Regions from separate parts of the Lysinibacillus sp. FSL R5-0849 genome, predicted to be linked through region 2. Evidence: riboswitches for the same ligand, from Rfam matches in the RefSeq annotation. Region 2 holds a riboswitch; the other holds the start of a gene.
What was found. A riboswitch is a leader RNA that binds a small molecule or an ion and turns the genes downstream of it on or off. The one in region 2 is predicted to bind FMN.

Region 1 (8,556 bases), 290 kb from region 2:
AAACGTTTACGTGAAAAGCTCAACCGTGTTTCTGAAAACGCTGCTAAAATGATCGTGACGGTTTGGGGCGTTGGTTACAAATTTGAGGTTGTCAATGAATAGAATATGGAATAGTGTTGTCGGGAAGCTATGGGTAACCATATTGCTTCTCGTTTCATTTGTATTATTTGTTTTCACGGTATTAATGCTTGAATTTCTTCAAAACTACCATATGCAGCAAGCGGAAATATCTTTACGTCAAACCGCTGCCACTGTGGCAAGTATAGTGGATGACAATGAAACAGCTGAATCGACTTCGGAATTATTAAAAGATATTTTACCTAAAGGCACCAACGCACTAATCGCAATCAGCCATGTAGAGGTATCCTTTGCCATGCAAGAGGGACTCAATAAAAAGGAAATTCAAGATACTATTTTGGCAAATAAATCTTTCCGTGAGGTTTTTCAATCAGATGAACCAATTACTAAAGAAATGATGATGCCCTCCTCTACAGATCAAGAGAAAATGGAATCTTACGTTGTACTTGGTTTCCCATTAAATGTAGAGAATGCTGTACATGGAGCAGTTTTCATCTATCAAAGCCCCGATGCCCTACATAAAACGTCCAAGGAAACGACGAAAATTGTCTTTTTGGCAGCTTTCATAGCATTTGTTTTGACTACATTTTTTGCGTTCTTCTTGTCTTCACGTATTACTTCTCCACTTAGAAAAATGCGTGAGCTGGCATTTGAAATTGCAAAAGGGAATTTTGAAGCGAAAATGCCTACGACTCAAAATGATGAAATTGGACAGCTTGCAGTTGCTTTCAATCAAATGGGTCGTCAATTAAAGCATAATTTAGAGGTCATCAATCAAGAGAATGAACAGCTATCCAATATTTTGACATCTATGACAGATGCAGTGATTACATTTAATCGCGACCGTACAATATTATTAAGTAATCCACCAGCGGAACGTCTGATGCAAAAATGGTTTGTAAACAAAGGCTCACAAAGTGCGAAGCCAATACCGCCAGAGCTGTATCATATGCTGGATCATGTACTCATGTTTGAGGATAAGCTAGAAGAGGAAATTGAAATGGATGGTAATTACTATACGTTTACAATTAGTCCTCTTTATAGTGGAGAAAACATTCGTGGTGCAGTCGCTGTTATTCGTGATATGACTGAACAACACCGCTTAGAAAAACTTCGATCCGATTTTATTGCGAACGTCTCTCATGAATTGCGGACGCCAATCGCCATGCTTCAAGGCTATTCTGAAGCATTGATGGATGATGATTTTATTCAAGATCAGGAAGAACGTAATGAAATAACAAAAATTATTTATGATGAATCCAAACGAATGGGTCGCCTTGTCACGGATTTATTAGATTTAGCACGCATGGAATCAGGGCATATGACACTCTATAAAGATGAATTGCCAATTAATTCTACATTCGAACGTATTACCCAAAAATTTGCACAGGTTGCAAAAGAAAAGCATATTCGTCTACTATTTGATAGTGAATTTAATGACGATGCGATGATTAATATAGATGAGGATCGCATCGAGCAAGTACTCACAAATTTAGTCGACAATGCACTAAGACATACGGAAGAGGGATCTGTCACAGTAAAAGTGGAGCAGGAGCCAACATTCGCTAAAATTTCTGTTCAAGATACAGGACATGGTATTCCTCAAGATGATTTACCTTATGTCTTTGAACGCTTTTATAAAGCAGATAAGGCACGTACTCGATCTAAGGGTGGTACGGGACTTGGCTTAGCCATTGCACGAAATATTATAAAGGCACACTCAGGAAATATTATGGTAGATAGTGTGCTTAAGGAAGGTACTACCTTCACATTTTATTTACCGTTCGATTAATAACATGGTTTGTTATTAATTGACTGTAACTTCTGTGAATGTAAGACGACAAATAATATAGAACGGGGGTGGAGTGCATTGAATGACTCCGTGTTCCATCGACTATACGATGCCTATCATCAAGACGTGTTCCAGTTTCTAATCTATCTAGTAAAAAACCGTACACTTGCTGAAGATTTAGCGCATGAAGTTTATGTAAGAGTATTGCGCTCATACGATCAATTTGCAGGCAATAGTAGTGAGAAAACATGGCTTTTTGCAATAGCCAAAAATGTTGCGATTGATCATTTTAGAAAGCAAGCAGTGCGTCAGAAGCATTCGCTTGATTTCTTTGACTGGGAAACGGAACAGCTCCATTCAAACACACCATCACCGGAGGAAATGCTACAGGCCAGTGATGAATTTATGCAAGTAGAGTCAGCATTAGAAAACTGTACTGGCGATCAAAAAATGGTCATTATTATGCGCTATTTCCAGGATTTATCGATTGCAGAAACGGCGCAAATACTTGATTGGACAGAAGCGAAGGTAAAAACAACCCAGCATCGAGCCATTAAATTTTTAAGGCAACACCTACAGCCGATCAGAGAACAGGAGGCGAAACGGCAATGACACATAAGGCATTTGATGATGAGCAGCTTGAACATGTACTGAACAATGCCCCTAAGCTTTCTGACCACCGTTCGAAAGAAGATATATTAAATCGGTTAATGGCAGATGCTCGCTTGCAAGATAATATCCACCTTCAAGAAGCTATGCAAGAACCTATAGAAGATGAACCATCTCAACAGGAAGGTGCTATCATTCAAAAGCCTGCGACGAAATCAAAAGTACGTAATATGCAGATTTATATGAGTGTAGCCGCAGTCTTTGTGCTAACAATACTAGTTGGTACAATATTGAAGAACAATCAAGGTGAGCAAAAAGATCAAGCGAGTATGCCTGAAACGGCTCAGTTTTCGACGATGCAAGAGGATTCAGCAGCAAAGGAAGCGGCCACGCAGGATGAAATGCTGGATTCCAAAAGTATTGTTGCGGAACATGAGCGCATTTTATCTTTACGTACATCTGTCTATGAGGAGGATGTAAAAGATGCTGTCGTATTCCGTATTGGTTTGGCAGGGCGTGATGCGGAAAGTGTTCCTATGACGTATGTGATTCCAAATGAACGTGTGGCTACGGATTTTGGAGAAGAGAAGCCTTCTACCTTACGGATATATGAAAAGTATGCTCCTCAAATTGACGAGGAGGCCAAAGGGTTTACAGAGTATCATCCTTATAAAGGTGAGCTGAAGGAAAAGGATGATAAGCTTATCCATGTCTTGCCAAAGGGGAATGACTATGATGTTGCCTCTGCTGCAGTAAATGAATATAAAGGCACAATGGAAGACACATTCTCGGACTCTGAATACACCGAAGTGGAAATCCAAAATGAAGATGGAACCCCGTATGAGTTTTCTCAAGAAGGTGAGCCAAGTCAAGGAATGTCCTTAACGAATGCAAAGCACTATAATTATTACTTGTACCATGATTCCAATGGTGCAGAATATTTATCACCAGATTTCCGTCAATCTTTTGAGACAGTCACAGAGGCACTTACACTGATGAAAAATAAAAATGATGATGTCTATACATCCGTAGTGCCTGAAAATGTAACATACACAGTCACTGAACAAGCGGAAGGTGTCGTTGTTACTTTTGATATTCCGCTTGATTTAACATCTATGGAACCAATACGAGCTACTCAATTAATTGAGGCCATGATGTTAACTGCTGCTAGCTTTAATCAACAGCTCCTTTTAGATAATGTTGTGCAAGAAGGCTGGGAAGGCTTTGATTTAAAGGGTTATTTACCAAAGCCAGTGGGACCAAATAAACAATTTTTACCATAGTCGAAGGAAGAAAAAAACAAGAGAGGCATTCCTGTATGGCGGGAGTGCCTTTTCTATTTATAAAACATAGCAATTTAATCGGATTTTTTGAGCAGAACTATTTACTTTTACTTCGTAATTCATTATAGTAAAGCTGTAGAATAAAATAATATGATTCATCTTCGGGGCAGGGTGAAAATCCCGACCGGCGGTAATAGAGTCATAAATCGCTAGTGAATATATTCATTAGCTCGCTTGATTTATGTTAAACTCTTCAGCCCGCGACCTGTGCGAATTTTCGCATGGCTGACTTGGTGAAATTCCAAGGCCGACAGTTAAAGTCTGGATGGGAGAAGATGAAGGTACGATCGTCATTCATTGTCATGAAATGAACTATGACCGAGCGCTTTTTTTGTATGTTTTATTAAACTGTGCTCAAAAATTAGTTGATGAGGACGCTTATTCGTTATGCCTTTCTCCCTTATGCTTTATTAAACGCATAAGGGTTTTTTCATGAAACAATTGAAAGATCGTCACCTTTCTTCTTGCGAGATTGAATCAGCAAAGAGGAGAGAGTTTTCTATGAAGAAAAATGTCAAACTTCAATCGTATATTACGATTGGCATGCTGAGCAGTATTTCATTTTTATTAATGCTTTTTAATTTCCCAATTCCGCCATTCCCAGCATTTTTGGAAGTGGACTTCAGTGATATGCCTGCCTTGCTTGCAGCAATCACAATGGGACCTGTAGCTGGTATTTTAGTAGAATTGTTTAAAAATGTGTTGGATTGGATTTTCTCAGGCACTCCAACAGGCGTTCCGGTAGGGCATATGGCCAATTTTGTAACAGGTATTTTATTCATCTTGCCAGTAAGCTTTATTTTTAATCGCTTTAAAACAATCGCTGGTCTTGTTGGAGGTTTAGCAATGGGAACAGTTGTGATGGCAGTAGGAATGAGTGTTTTAAACTATGCTGTATTTTTACCAATGTACACTTACTTCTTAGGAATGGAGCCTGTTGTAGGTGACTCACTTTATAAAATGATTATCGCTGGTATTTTACCATTTAATATTGTCAAAGGGATTTTATTAACGGGTATTATGGCGTTATTATTTACGACAATGCGTAAATGGATTGACCGCCAGCGTTCTATGTATATAACAAAATAAATTGCACTAAGCCTCGAGGGATGAACTCGAGGCTTTTTTATGGCGAAATGTAGAAAAAATAGAAAAAGGTAATGGGTTGTCCAAGTATAACTAGTTCTTTTTTAGTAATACCTAGTCGAAAGCTATATTTTCATGTAAAATTAGAGAAGAGTTTAGAAAGTTTGAGGAGTTTGAAGAGATGAGCGGAAAAAAAGGACAGTGGTCTAGTAAGTTAGGATTTATTTTAGCATCAGCAGGTGCTGCAATTGGACTAGGAGCGATTTGGAAGCTCCCGTATGTAACCGGACAAAGTGGCGGAGGCGCATTTTTCTTAATCTTTGTATTGTTTACATTGTTAATTGGGCTCCCGATGCTATTATCTGAATATATTTTAGGACGAGGTACACAGTCAGAGGCAATCACTGCCTATAAAAAAATTGTTCCTATGAAAAAGGGATGGGCATGGATTGGTCGCATGGGTGTTCTCGGATGTTTTTTATTACTAACATTTTATAGCGTTGTCGGTGGCTGGATTTTTATTTATAGTGGGCTAGGCGTAGCGGGTGCTGTCATTGATCCGGCTATTGATCCTGGAGAACTATTTGGAAAGATAATTGGTACACCTTGGATTACAATTGTAGGTTTGGCTTTGTTTACATTAGCAAACGTACTTGTTATTTCGTTAGGTGTCCAAAATGGTATTGAAAAGGCGAATAAATGGATGATGCCATTGCTCTTTATTATGTTCATTGTCCTAGTGATACGTGCTGTCACATTAGATGGCGCCATGGAAGGGGTAAAATTCTTTTTATGGCCTGATTTTTCAAATATTACCGGAAAAGCCTTATTAGAAGCTTTAGGACAATCATTCTTTGGGTTAGCCGTTGGATTTTCTTGTCTTGTTACATATAGTTCCTACCTCAAAAAAGATGTGAGTTTACCGAATTCAGCGGGCTCTGTCGTTATGCTAACGGTACTTGTTTCATTTTTAGCTGGACTAGCTATTTTCCCGGTTGTTTTTGCTTTTGATTTAGAGCCGGCAGCTGGGCCGGGTTTGTTATTTATGGTACTACCGACAGCGTTTAGCCAAATGCCATTTGGGGAAGTATTTTTAGCGATGTTTTTATTATTATTCTTATTTGCCACATTAACGTCCTCATTTAGTTTATACGAAATTATTGTTGCGGCATTTATGGAAAATAGTCAGAAGTCTCGTCTGGTATGGACTTCATGTCTTGGTGTAGTCGTCTTTCTTGCGGCCATCCCAGCATCCCTTTCCTCTAGCCTGCTAGCGGATGTATCGATTTTTGGAAAGAATATTTTTGATGCAACTGACTTTTTAGTATCAAACTTAATGCTGCCATTGGGGAACTTGTTCATTGCGATTTTTATTGCATATGTAGTGGATAAGGAATTTGTGAAAAGAGAACTGCTAATGGGAAGCCAGATGGGGCAGGGGTATTATGCGATTTACAGGATGTTAATGTTAATCATAGTACCTGCTGTCATACTCGTAGTATTCGTTAATATGCTATTTCAATTTTAAAAATATATATAAGGTGTATCCATTTAGTAAATGGGTACGCCTTTTTTTATGTATCGAAATTCAAGATAAATATATTCTAAAAAAACGATGTTATAAAACCTTACGTACATATTGCTAATAACAATAAAATGATGTATTTTAAAAGCAGTTATAAAAAATGTGTTAACTAAATTTACATTGGAGTGGTGGAAAATGAAACATTATACAAAAGAAGGTATTATACGCCGAGTAAAGGAAGAAAATGTGAAGTTTATTCGCCTACAATTTACTGATATATTAGGAACGATTAAAAATGTAGAAGTACCTGTGAGTCAATTAGAAAAAGCTTTAGACAATAAGGTTATGTTTGATGGCTCTTCGATTGAAGGCTTTGTACGTATAGAGGAATCTGATATGTACTTGAGACCAGATTTCAATACATTTGTCATTTTTCCTTGGACAGCTGAAAAAGGTAAGGTGGCACGCCTTATATGCGATATTGCAAGGCCAGATGGGTCACCATTTGAAGGAGACCCACGCTCCAATTTAAAGCGCGTTTTAAAGGAAATGGAGGAGTTAGGTTTCACTTCCTTTAACTTGGGCCCAGAGCCAGAATTTTTCCTTTTTAAGCTGGATGAAAAGGGGCATCCGACACTTGAGCTAAATGACAGCGGAGGTTATTTTGACTTAGCTCCGACAGATTTAGGAGAGAATTGTCGTCGGGATATTGTTTTAGAGCTAGAAGGGATGGGCTTTGAAATTGAGGCATCTCACCATGAAGTAGCACCTGGACAGCATGAAATTGATTTTAAATATGCTAGTGCCATTGAAGCATGCGACAATATTCAAACATTTAAATTAGTCGTAAAAACAATCGCTGCACAGCATGGGCTACATGCAACATTTATGCCGAAGCCACTATTCGGAGTTAACGGCTCTGGTATGCATTTTAATCTATCATTATTTGAAGGGGATAAAAATGCATTTTATGATGAACACGCAGAACTTCAATTAAGTGCAACAGCTCGTAGCTTTATGGCAGGAATCATCCAGCATGTACACGGATTTACGGCAATTACGAATCCACTTGTTAATTCTTATAAACGATTAGTCCCAGGCTATGAGGCCCCATGCTATGTTGCTTGGTCTGCTCAAAACCGTTCACCACTTATTCGTATACCAGCAGCTCGAGGATTATCAACACGTGTTGAATTACGTTCAGTGGATCCAGCGGCGAATCCTTATTTAGCAATGGCTGTGATCTTGGCTTCGGGGCTTGATGGCATACGCAAGGATTTAACGCCTCCAGCAGCGGTAGATCGAAATATTTATAAAATGACAGGTCCAGAGCGTGAATTAAATGGCATTGATAGCTTACCCTCTTCATTAGAACATGCGTTAATTGAATTAGAAATGGATTCAGTTGTACGAGATGCTCTAGGTGATCATATTTATGAAAAGTTTAATGTTGCCAAAGAAATCGAATGGGATAAATACCGCACACGGGTCCATAACTGGGAGCGTGAGGAATATTTAACGATGTACTAAAAAATATTGGAGCTAAAAAGCTCCAATATTTTTATACTGACTTTCATACCCTTTATTAAAGAAAAGGGGTGTGGGCAATGACACAAACGACTCAAGTTGTGACAATTCAAAACAACGATATTGTGCAATTTGAACATGATATTAATCGGGCTTTATTAGATTTAAGTTACTTTTTCATACTTGATATCAAATACAATACCCTCTATATCGGAGAACAAACGGTCATCCATTCTGCCTTAATTATTTATCAACATCCAGACGAGAGTAGCCAATAAATTTATATGTAAAAGGATGGTCATGTCGAGAAGACGTGACTTTTTTTTATGGAAATAAAGATAAGAGAAATGGTCGATCTTCTGGGAATGTCAATGGTAGTCGTGCAACATCATCTTTAGATTGCCATGCGATATCGTACATTAATTTATTCAAGATTAAGAAGGGTCATTTGTCCGCCAATTATGATGGCTTCAAAGTAACAGAATTCTACAGCTGCATTTGATTTATCATCAATACTACCTGTAGCCTAATCCTTCGTATACTTCATGATTACAACGTGCTTGGAAATTTCCCATTGCCTCCTTTTCATCTGAAGG
Region 2 (8,556 bases):
TTAAATCATTAAAATTAAATATTGACCATCCAGGTTTATCCATATTATTACAAACGAAAAAGCTAACAGCACAGAATCATAATATTGATATGGATTTCACCATCTCTCAGGGCGATTTTAATAAAATTAAAACGACCGATTTAATCAAGATTCTATCGAACTTAATTGACAATGCGATTGATGCTGCGAATGAATTGCCTGAGGGGCAACGTAAAATTATGATTTGTTGTCAAGCTGATGAAGGACAATATGAATTTAAAATTACGAATACAGGACCGAATATTGTAGACGCAAACCAAATCTTTAAACAAGGATTCTCTACGAAGAAGCATGAAAATGGGAAAATTCGAGGGCAAGGACTATTTATTGTGAAAGAAATCGTCCATAAATATCATGGAGATATTTCGATTGAATCATCGAAACATCTTGAAACGACTGCCATCGTCCATATTCCTTTCAAATAGCTACAAAATGTAGAGAGCTTTAGACAAAAACCATTGAGAAGATAATGACTCTCAATGGTTTTTGTTATTCTTTCTCTTTCATATGCGGAGAAATAGTCGTTCAGCACTACGGAGTTCTTAAAAGTGGATTAGAAACAGCTCATCTCCCGTAGTGGAATTAATTATAAAAAAAGACTATAGGCAAACTCCAATTTTTTTGAGCTTGTCTATAGTCTGATGTCAGGTAACGGTCATACCCCCTGATCTTTTTTTGATTTAATATTTGCCGTTCGTGTCCGGTCCTGTGGTTTTAGGAAGGACGGTCTTAGACTATAGCCCTTCGGCGATAAACGCAGTAAGGATTTTCCAATATTACCCTGTTCAAAATCTGCATTAAAATTAATATAGGGCACACCGAGTACACGCATATTTGCTGCATAGATAATAATGAAAAAGACCGAAATAAAAAATCCAAACAGACCCAAAAAGGCTGAAAATAAAATGATAATTAATCGAAAAATACTCATTGCTGTTACAAAGGCTTGATTGACGAGTGTAAATGCAGCAATGCTTGAAATCGCAATGATAACAATCATCGAAGGGCTTGTCACGCCAGCTTTAATCGCAGCATCTCCAATGATTAACCCTCCAACAACACTGATCGAGCCACTGATGGCACTAGGCAAGCGTAAGTTGGCCTCGCGGAACATTTCAAACATAAATAGCATCATCATGATTTCAAGTATCGTTGGAAACGGTAACCCCGTTCTTGATTCAACCACTGTCGCAAGTAGAAGATAGGGGAGCTGCTCTTGATGATACGTCGTTACGGCTAGCCAAAAACCAGGAAGTAACATACTAATCAGTATCCCAAAAATTCGGAGCACCCGTTCCATTGAACTGACAATGACCGGATATTCATTGTCCTCAGATGTTTTAAAGAGCAGCATAATATTGGCGGGAATAATCATGGCATAGGAAACGCCATCGATCATTATTAGTATTCTTCCTCTCATTAATGCTTGAAGAGCAAAATCTGGTCTTCCCGTATAATCATGTCTAGGTAGAACTTTAGCCGTCTGTTCAATTGCCTCCATCAGTAAATCACCATTGACGACAATATCTGTATCAATTTTTTGTAATTGTAATCGGATTTGTTCTAGCATATTTAAATTCACAATGTCTTCCATATATAAAACGGCTACCGTTGTTTTAGAGCGTTGACCGATTTCTAATGTTTCTACACTAAATGAATTCGTAGGTAAACGTTTTCGTAATAAAGCTATATTAATAAATACATCTTCAATAAAATCATCTCTTGGTCCTTTTACAACTAACTCAAGCGTTGTTTCCCCCGGCTCACGATTAGGTCTATTTGAAATATCACTGGAATAAATCAAATGATCTTCCTCAAAATATAATAAGACATGGCCTTTGTAGACTCTTGTAATCATATCCTCTTTCTTAGTGACCTTTTGTAAATAGGGCACATGAAGATGCTGTTCAATTAGCTCCTCTAACGTTTCATCAGAACCACAGTTAAATAAGGATTGAACACGTTCGACCACAACCGTTTGAAGGAGTTCTTCGTCTATCATAGCATCACAGGTTATCATATGGACTGTATGTTGCTGAAATTTATACTGTTGGAATATTATATCAGCAGAGCGTTGAAATAGTGATTTCAACATTTTCAAATTCATCATTTGTTCCATTGAAATACTTCTCATCTCCTACTGAGCCTGCTCAAATTTAGTACATTTATGAAAACTACGACATGTAATAAATATACTTAGGCATATTTTTCCCATGGACATAAAAATTATTCAAGAAACAAATACTGTGATAACCTATTCAGAATGTTCTTAGCCAATCATTTTTTGTAGATTAGCCATCTCAATTGCCGATATCGCGGAATCATAGCCTTTATTACCTGATTTCGTTCCCGCACGCTCAATCGCCTGTTCAATATTTTCTGTTGTAACAATACCGAAAATAACTGGTACATTGGTCGTTAAGGATACATTCGCAATTCCTTTTGCCGACTCATTACACACATAATCATAATGTGTTGTAGAACCACGAATAACAGTCCCTAAACCAATAATGGCATCATATTTCTTTGTCTCTGCTAATTGTTTCGCAATAAAAGGCACTTCAAAAGCTCCTGGCACCCATGCAACATCAATGGATGCTTCATCTACACCGTGTCTTTTTAATCCATCCATTGCACCATCTAATAATTTGCTTGTAATAAACTCATTGAATCGACCTACGACTACCGCAATTTTTAAATCCGTCCCAATTAATTGTGCTTCAAATGTTTGACCCATTTTTTAAAATCTCCCTCGTTATTAGTTTGTTGTAAATGATTGACTGCGATAAGCGGCTAACGCCTCAATGGAAATCATTTTTAATCCATGATGTGCTGCATACTTTGTCAATTCATCAAAGCGCATCATGTGACCATCGTCCCCCATAATTTCACAAATCACTCCAGCAGGAATACTGTGACAAAGCTTAGCTAAATCAATGCTCGCCTCCGTATGGCCCCTTCGCTCTAAGACACCATTATCCTTTGCGATTAGTGGAAAAATGTGTCCTGGTCGACGAAAATCAGTTTTTTTCGCCTGAGATCCCAACATCTTTTGTATGGTGAATGCCCGCTCAAAGGCACTAATCCCCGTTGTTGTGTCCATATGATCGATACTTACGGTAAATGCTGTTTGATGGTTATCCGTATTGTGCTGAACCATTGGGTGCAGATCTAACTGATGTGCTAGCTTCTGCGAAATCGGCGTACAAATTAGACCTTTTCCATAAGTCGCCATAAAGTTGATCGTTTCCGGAGTAATAAATTCAGCAAGCGCTAGAAGATCCCCCTCATTTTCCCGATCCTCATCATCCACTACGATGATTATTTTCCCTTGCTTTAAATCCTCTATGGCATCTTCAATTGCATGTAGCACTATTTTTCATCTCCTCATTATGTGATTTTAAAAACCATGTCGTGCTAAATAATCTCTTGTAATCATTGACTTGCCTTGCTCATTTTTCAATTCGTTTAAAATATATTTACCGACTAAATCTGTTTCAATATTGACGAAAGCGCCTACTTTTTTCATACCTAAAATCGTTTCCTTGTAAGTATGAGGAATCAGTGAAATCGTGACCTGCTTCGTTTCAACATGAAAGATTGTTAAGCTTGTGCCATCAATCGTTACGGAGCCCTTCGGAATACAGAAACTTGTTAGTTCCTCAGACAATTCGATATCAATATAAACCGCGTTGGCCACCGGACGTTTTCGTAAAATCTTCCCAACACCATCGACATGACCAGCAACAAAGTGACCCCCAAATCGCCCATTAGCAGGCATCGCACGCTCCAAATTAACCGGATCCCCTATTGTCAGCTGATGTAAATTTGTAGCTTTGACGGTTTCAGGCATAACATCCATCGTAAGCTCTCGATTCGTAAAATGAGTAACCGTTAAACAAACACCATTGACCGCTATACTATCCCCTAACCCCACATCTTCAGCAACTTTCGATGATTGAACCGTAATTTTCATACTGTTCTTATTGATTTGCAAGGCTTTAATAGTGCCAATATCCTCCACAATACCTGTAAACATTTCTTCACCTGCTTTCACACTGATCTTACGTAGCTTCTATCCGTGGCTTTTGGGTTTCTATCCGTCACTCTTGAGCTTCTATCCGTCACTTTTTGGTTTCTATCCACCACTCTTGAGCTTCTATCCGTCTCCCTTCTTAAAGCTCATATAAAAAGAAAAACCCCTTTGACAAAGGGGTTTTGGGAGTATAAGACATCAATAAATAAGCCTATTTGGATATACATTTTTTCCATAGACTAGTATCTTATTTGTTCTTCTCCCATCCAGACTATCACTGTCGGTTTTGGATTTGCACCAAATCAGCTTGCGCTCACGGACTTTGAATTGCTTCATCACCGCCGATTGGGAATTTCACCCTACCCCGAAGAACATCTTCTATTCAATTGATTGGCTAAATAAAAAAACTTCCCAACATACTTGCGGGAAGTCGTGTCATAAATGCATAGTCAAATAGACCTTCTAAATTACATTGAATTTAAAAAGCTCGCACTTATACCCTTCTCCCATCCAGACTGTTACTGTCGGTTTTGGATTTGCACCAAATCAGCTTGCGCTCACGGACTTTGAATTACTTCATCACCGCCGATTGGGAATTTCACCCTACCCCGAAGGATCATTTTATTTAGCTAGTTCTTACGATAACACTATTTAATTATATTATCTATACTTCTGTCTGTAATTTTTAAAAAAGGGGCCACCTCTTGCTATAGAGGTAGCCCCTAAATCCTTTAATGGCTTATTTTTTGAACATAATCATCATAATTTCCCGAAAAGGCCGTCATCCCAGTTGGTGATAATTCAAGCAATTTATTTGCTAGCTTATTAAGGAAATAACGATCATGAGAAATGCATAATAAGGTGCCGTCAAATTGCAATAGCGCCTCCTCCAAAACTTCCTTGCTAAATAAATCAAGATGATTGGTCGGCTCATCCATAATAAGCACATTGGCTTTTTGCAAAATAAGCTTTGCTAACGCTACACGCGCTTTTTCCCCGCCGCTAAGGGAGGCTATCTTTTTAAAAACATCCTCTTTCGTAAATAAAAAATTACCGAGTACTGACCGTATTCTTGCCTCTTCCATCGAAGGGAAAGTACTCCAAACCTCTTGTAATACCGTATTATTAGGATGTAATGTCTCTTGCTCTTGATCATAATAGCCGATTGTCACACCATTTCCCCATGCGATAACGCCACGGTCCGGAGACAATTCATGTAATAACGCCTTCAAAAGCGTTGATTTCCCAACACCATTTGGACCTACTAATGCGACCCGATCTCCTCTATCCAAGGAAAACTCAATATCTTGCAATAATATTTTCTTGCTATCTTCTAGCTGATAGGAGAGCACTACATCTTTTACCTTCAACACTTCTTTATGAGATCTCTTATCTGTAGCAAATGTCATTTGTGCGTGTTTTAGATCCTTCTGAGGCTTTTCAAGACGATCTATTCGTTCGAGCTGCTTCCTTTTGTTCTTAGCGCTTTTCGAGGAAGTAGCCATCGTAATATTCCGCTCAATATAATCCTCCATTTTGGCGATTTGCTGCTGTTGCATCGTATATTTCTTTTCCATTAATTCGCGATTTTTCACCTTGCTTTCCACATACTTAGAATAGTTACCGCTGTATGTTGTTCCATGGGTGCGTTCAATCTCATAAATTTCATTGACAAGGGCATCTAAAAAATAACGATCGTGCGAAATAACAATAATAGCACCCTGATAGCCACGTAAATAGCTTTCAAGCCAGTTTAAAGTCGCAAAATCCAAATGGTTAGTCGGTTCATCTAACAGCAATAAATCCGGCTGCTCTAGTAAAATTTTAGCAAGTGCCAGTCTAGTTTTCTGTCCACCACTTAATGATTCGATAAGAGTGTTTGTCGGGATGCTACCAAAGCCCATTCCATTTAACATACTATTTATTTTTGCCTCGACATCATAGCCACCTTGCTGTGAAAACCAATCTGATTTGCTGGCATATATCTTCATTACCTGTTCCAGCTTTTCGGGGTTATTGATGCAGGAAGGCTCACCCATCTGCATTTCCAGCTCTCGAAGTTCCTTTTCAGCCTCTTGAAGCTCAGTAAATGCCCCAAGCATTTCAGTCCAAATCGTATGTTCTGGCTGTAACCCACTATCTTGTCGCAAATAACCTAGCTTCATTCCCTTGCCTATAAAAATGTCGCCTTCATCATAGGGAAGATCCCCTGTAATGATCTTTAGTAGCGTTGATTTTCCTGCCCCATTTACACCTATAAGTCCAATCCGATCGCCACGTTCCATTTTCATGGTTATCTTTGAAAGAATCGGATCTCCCAAGTAGCTCTTACTAATTCCATTTAATTGAAGTATCATTTTTTCAATCTCCTTATTTATTTTATCCATTACTACTAAGCGAATTGCTCAAGAAATAAATGGACATATAAGGTTACACATCACTTTTCACTCCTTTCAAACAAACACAAAAAAGGCGCCGTCATAAAACGGCACCTTACAAACATCCCTATGAGAAAAAGGGCATGTTAAATTTTATAAGTAAACAAAAAAAGCGCCGTTACGAACCGGCGTCTAGCAATCTATACATCCCATTTAATTGGATGTCAATCAGTAAGAAATAAAGAAGGCAAAAAGCAACCGGAACCTGCATCGATATGAAATTTGCTTAAAAAAGGGCATACTTCTCCCTTAGCCAGCAAATCCCCACAAAGATTGTAAGATTTTACCTCTACTTCGGTTAAACCTTTCGCACAAACAGTTTCCATTACTTCGCCCTCCCTTCGAATTTATAGTATTAAATAATCTATCATATTTTTTTCTAGAATACAAATATCCTGCCGCTTTTTTATAGCATAAATGCCTTGGAATCTATCATTCCTATCGTTAAACTAGAGAATATATTGGAACTTACTATTCTTAAAATCGTTCCTGTACAAGTGACTATTTAGTCCACTAATTTGGAGGTCATTCCATTGCACTATTTTAAAAAAATAACTTATAAACAACGTATTTTCTATGCCTTGTTATTACTTGGCTGTGCCCTATCCATTTTTTTCGTTCACCATAATGAACAATTTTATGATCGACCTATTGCAGAAATTCTGAAAGTCAAAGTAACAGAATCTGAACCAATAACAGATATGTATGAGAATGAAGATATGTTGTATACACAGCAAATTAAAGCCGTACTTAAAAATGGGCAGCACAAAGGAAAAACGATTGATTTGACGAATGACTATTCTTCATCTGGAGCCTTTGATCAGGAATACAATGTTGGCAATGAAATCTTTGTCGCTATAGATGCACATTCAAAACAATCAGAGTTAACGGGCACCATTCTCGATTTGAAACGAGATCAAACAATTATGATGATCGCTTGGATTTTTATCCTTGTACTACTCATCATCGGTAAGAGACAAGGTTTATTTGCCATTATTAGCTTAGTCGTAAATGCCTGCATTTTAACATTGGCATTAGACCTTTACGTAAAGCATGGCAGCCTCAATTTATTATTCATAAGTGGGGTTTGTGTCCTATTATTTACCGTCATTTCCTTGTTACTGATTAGTGGTTTGAATACGAAAACATATGCAGCCATTATATCTACACTTTTAGGGACAATGATAGCCCTCATAATTAGCACTGCTGTGATGTGGTTGACGGGGGAAAATGGTCTACGCTATGAGGAAATGCAATTTTTAACACGTCCCTACCGAACTGTCTTTATGGCTGGTTTATTTATCGGTTCACTTGGGGCTGTTATGGATGTTGCCATTACGATGTCCTCTTCTATTTTCGCCCTATACGAACAGGATTCTCGTATTTCTTTACAAGCTTTGAAGGCATCTGGACAAGAAATTGGAAAAGACATTATGGGTACCATTACAAGCATTTTATTTTTCGCGTATATTTGTGGCTCCATACCAATGGTCATACTCTATTTGAAAAATTCTTCAACATTAGGACTAACACTATCCTTGAATCTTTCATTAGAGCTAGCTCGTGCACTTGCAGGAGGTATTGGAGTCGTCCTCACCATACCGATTAGTCAATACACCGCTATTTTTTTCATTAATCGAAAGCGGGTGAAGGAATGAATGTTATCGTTGTATTGGCAGGAATTTTATGTATATTAATGGTGGTAATTGGAGGAAAGCAAGGACTACGCTCGTTTCTTTCCTTATTTTTAAATTTCGGCGTGCTATTTGTGACTATTTTTCTTATGACAGACCCTAAAAATAGCCCTATTGTCCTGACGTTTATTGCGTGCACTGTTATCAGTTGCATTAGTTTGTTTTATATTAATAAAACGAATAGTAAAACCATTACAGCGTTTATTTCTACAATGGTAACGATTGTTGTTTTATTGCTTTTTATTACGTTTATAACGAAAAAGGCCATGATTCAAGGATTTGGGGAAGAATCAACGGAAGAATTAAGTATCTTTTCTCTCTATATCGGTGTTAATTTCGTGCAGATTGG

Region 1: it holds a riboswitch for FMN, as region 2 does, so the genes downstream of both, MKY80_RS05915 (ECF transporter S component) here and ribE (riboflavin synthase) in region 2, are expected to answer to the same signal.

The regions. Positions count from the first base shown of each region.
Region 1 is NZ_CP152004.1:1,250,730-1,259,285, forward strand. Features, by position in the region: gene MKY80_RS05895 (response regulator transcription factor) at 1-102, shown strand, start outside; gene MKY80_RS05900 (ATP-binding protein) at 95-1,870, shown strand; gene sigX (RNA polymerase sigma factor SigX) at 1,928-2,482, shown strand; gene MKY80_RS05910 (RNA polymerase subunit sigma) at 2,479-3,762, shown strand; FMN riboswitch at 3,916-4,103, shown strand; gene MKY80_RS05915 (ECF transporter S component) at 4,324-4,911, shown strand; gene MKY80_RS05920 (sodium-dependent transporter) at 5,090-6,436, shown strand; gene glnA (type I glutamate--ammonia ligase) at 6,629-7,963, shown strand; gene MKY80_RS05930 (hypothetical protein) at 8,041-8,238, shown strand.
Region 2 is NZ_CP152004.1:1,542,582-1,551,137, reverse strand. Features, by position in the region: gene MKY80_RS07340 (GHKL domain-containing protein) at 1-464, shown strand, start outside; gene MKY80_RS07335 (spore germination protein) at 695-2,158, opposite strand; gene ribE (6,7-dimethyl-8-ribityllumazine synthase) at 2,309-2,776, opposite strand; gene ribB (3,4-dihydroxy-2-butanone-4-phosphate synthase) at 2,798-3,412, opposite strand; gene ribE (riboflavin synthase) at 3,440-4,078, opposite strand; FMN riboswitch at 4,326-4,451, opposite strand; FMN riboswitch at 4,570-4,695, opposite strand; gene MKY80_RS07315 (ABC-F family ATP-binding cassette domain-containing protein) at 4,807-6,432, opposite strand; gene MKY80_RS07310 (hypothetical protein) at 6,678-6,839, opposite strand; gene MKY80_RS07305 (YibE/F family protein) at 7,047-8,171, shown strand; gene MKY80_RS07300 (YibE/F family protein) at 8,168-8,556, shown strand, end outside.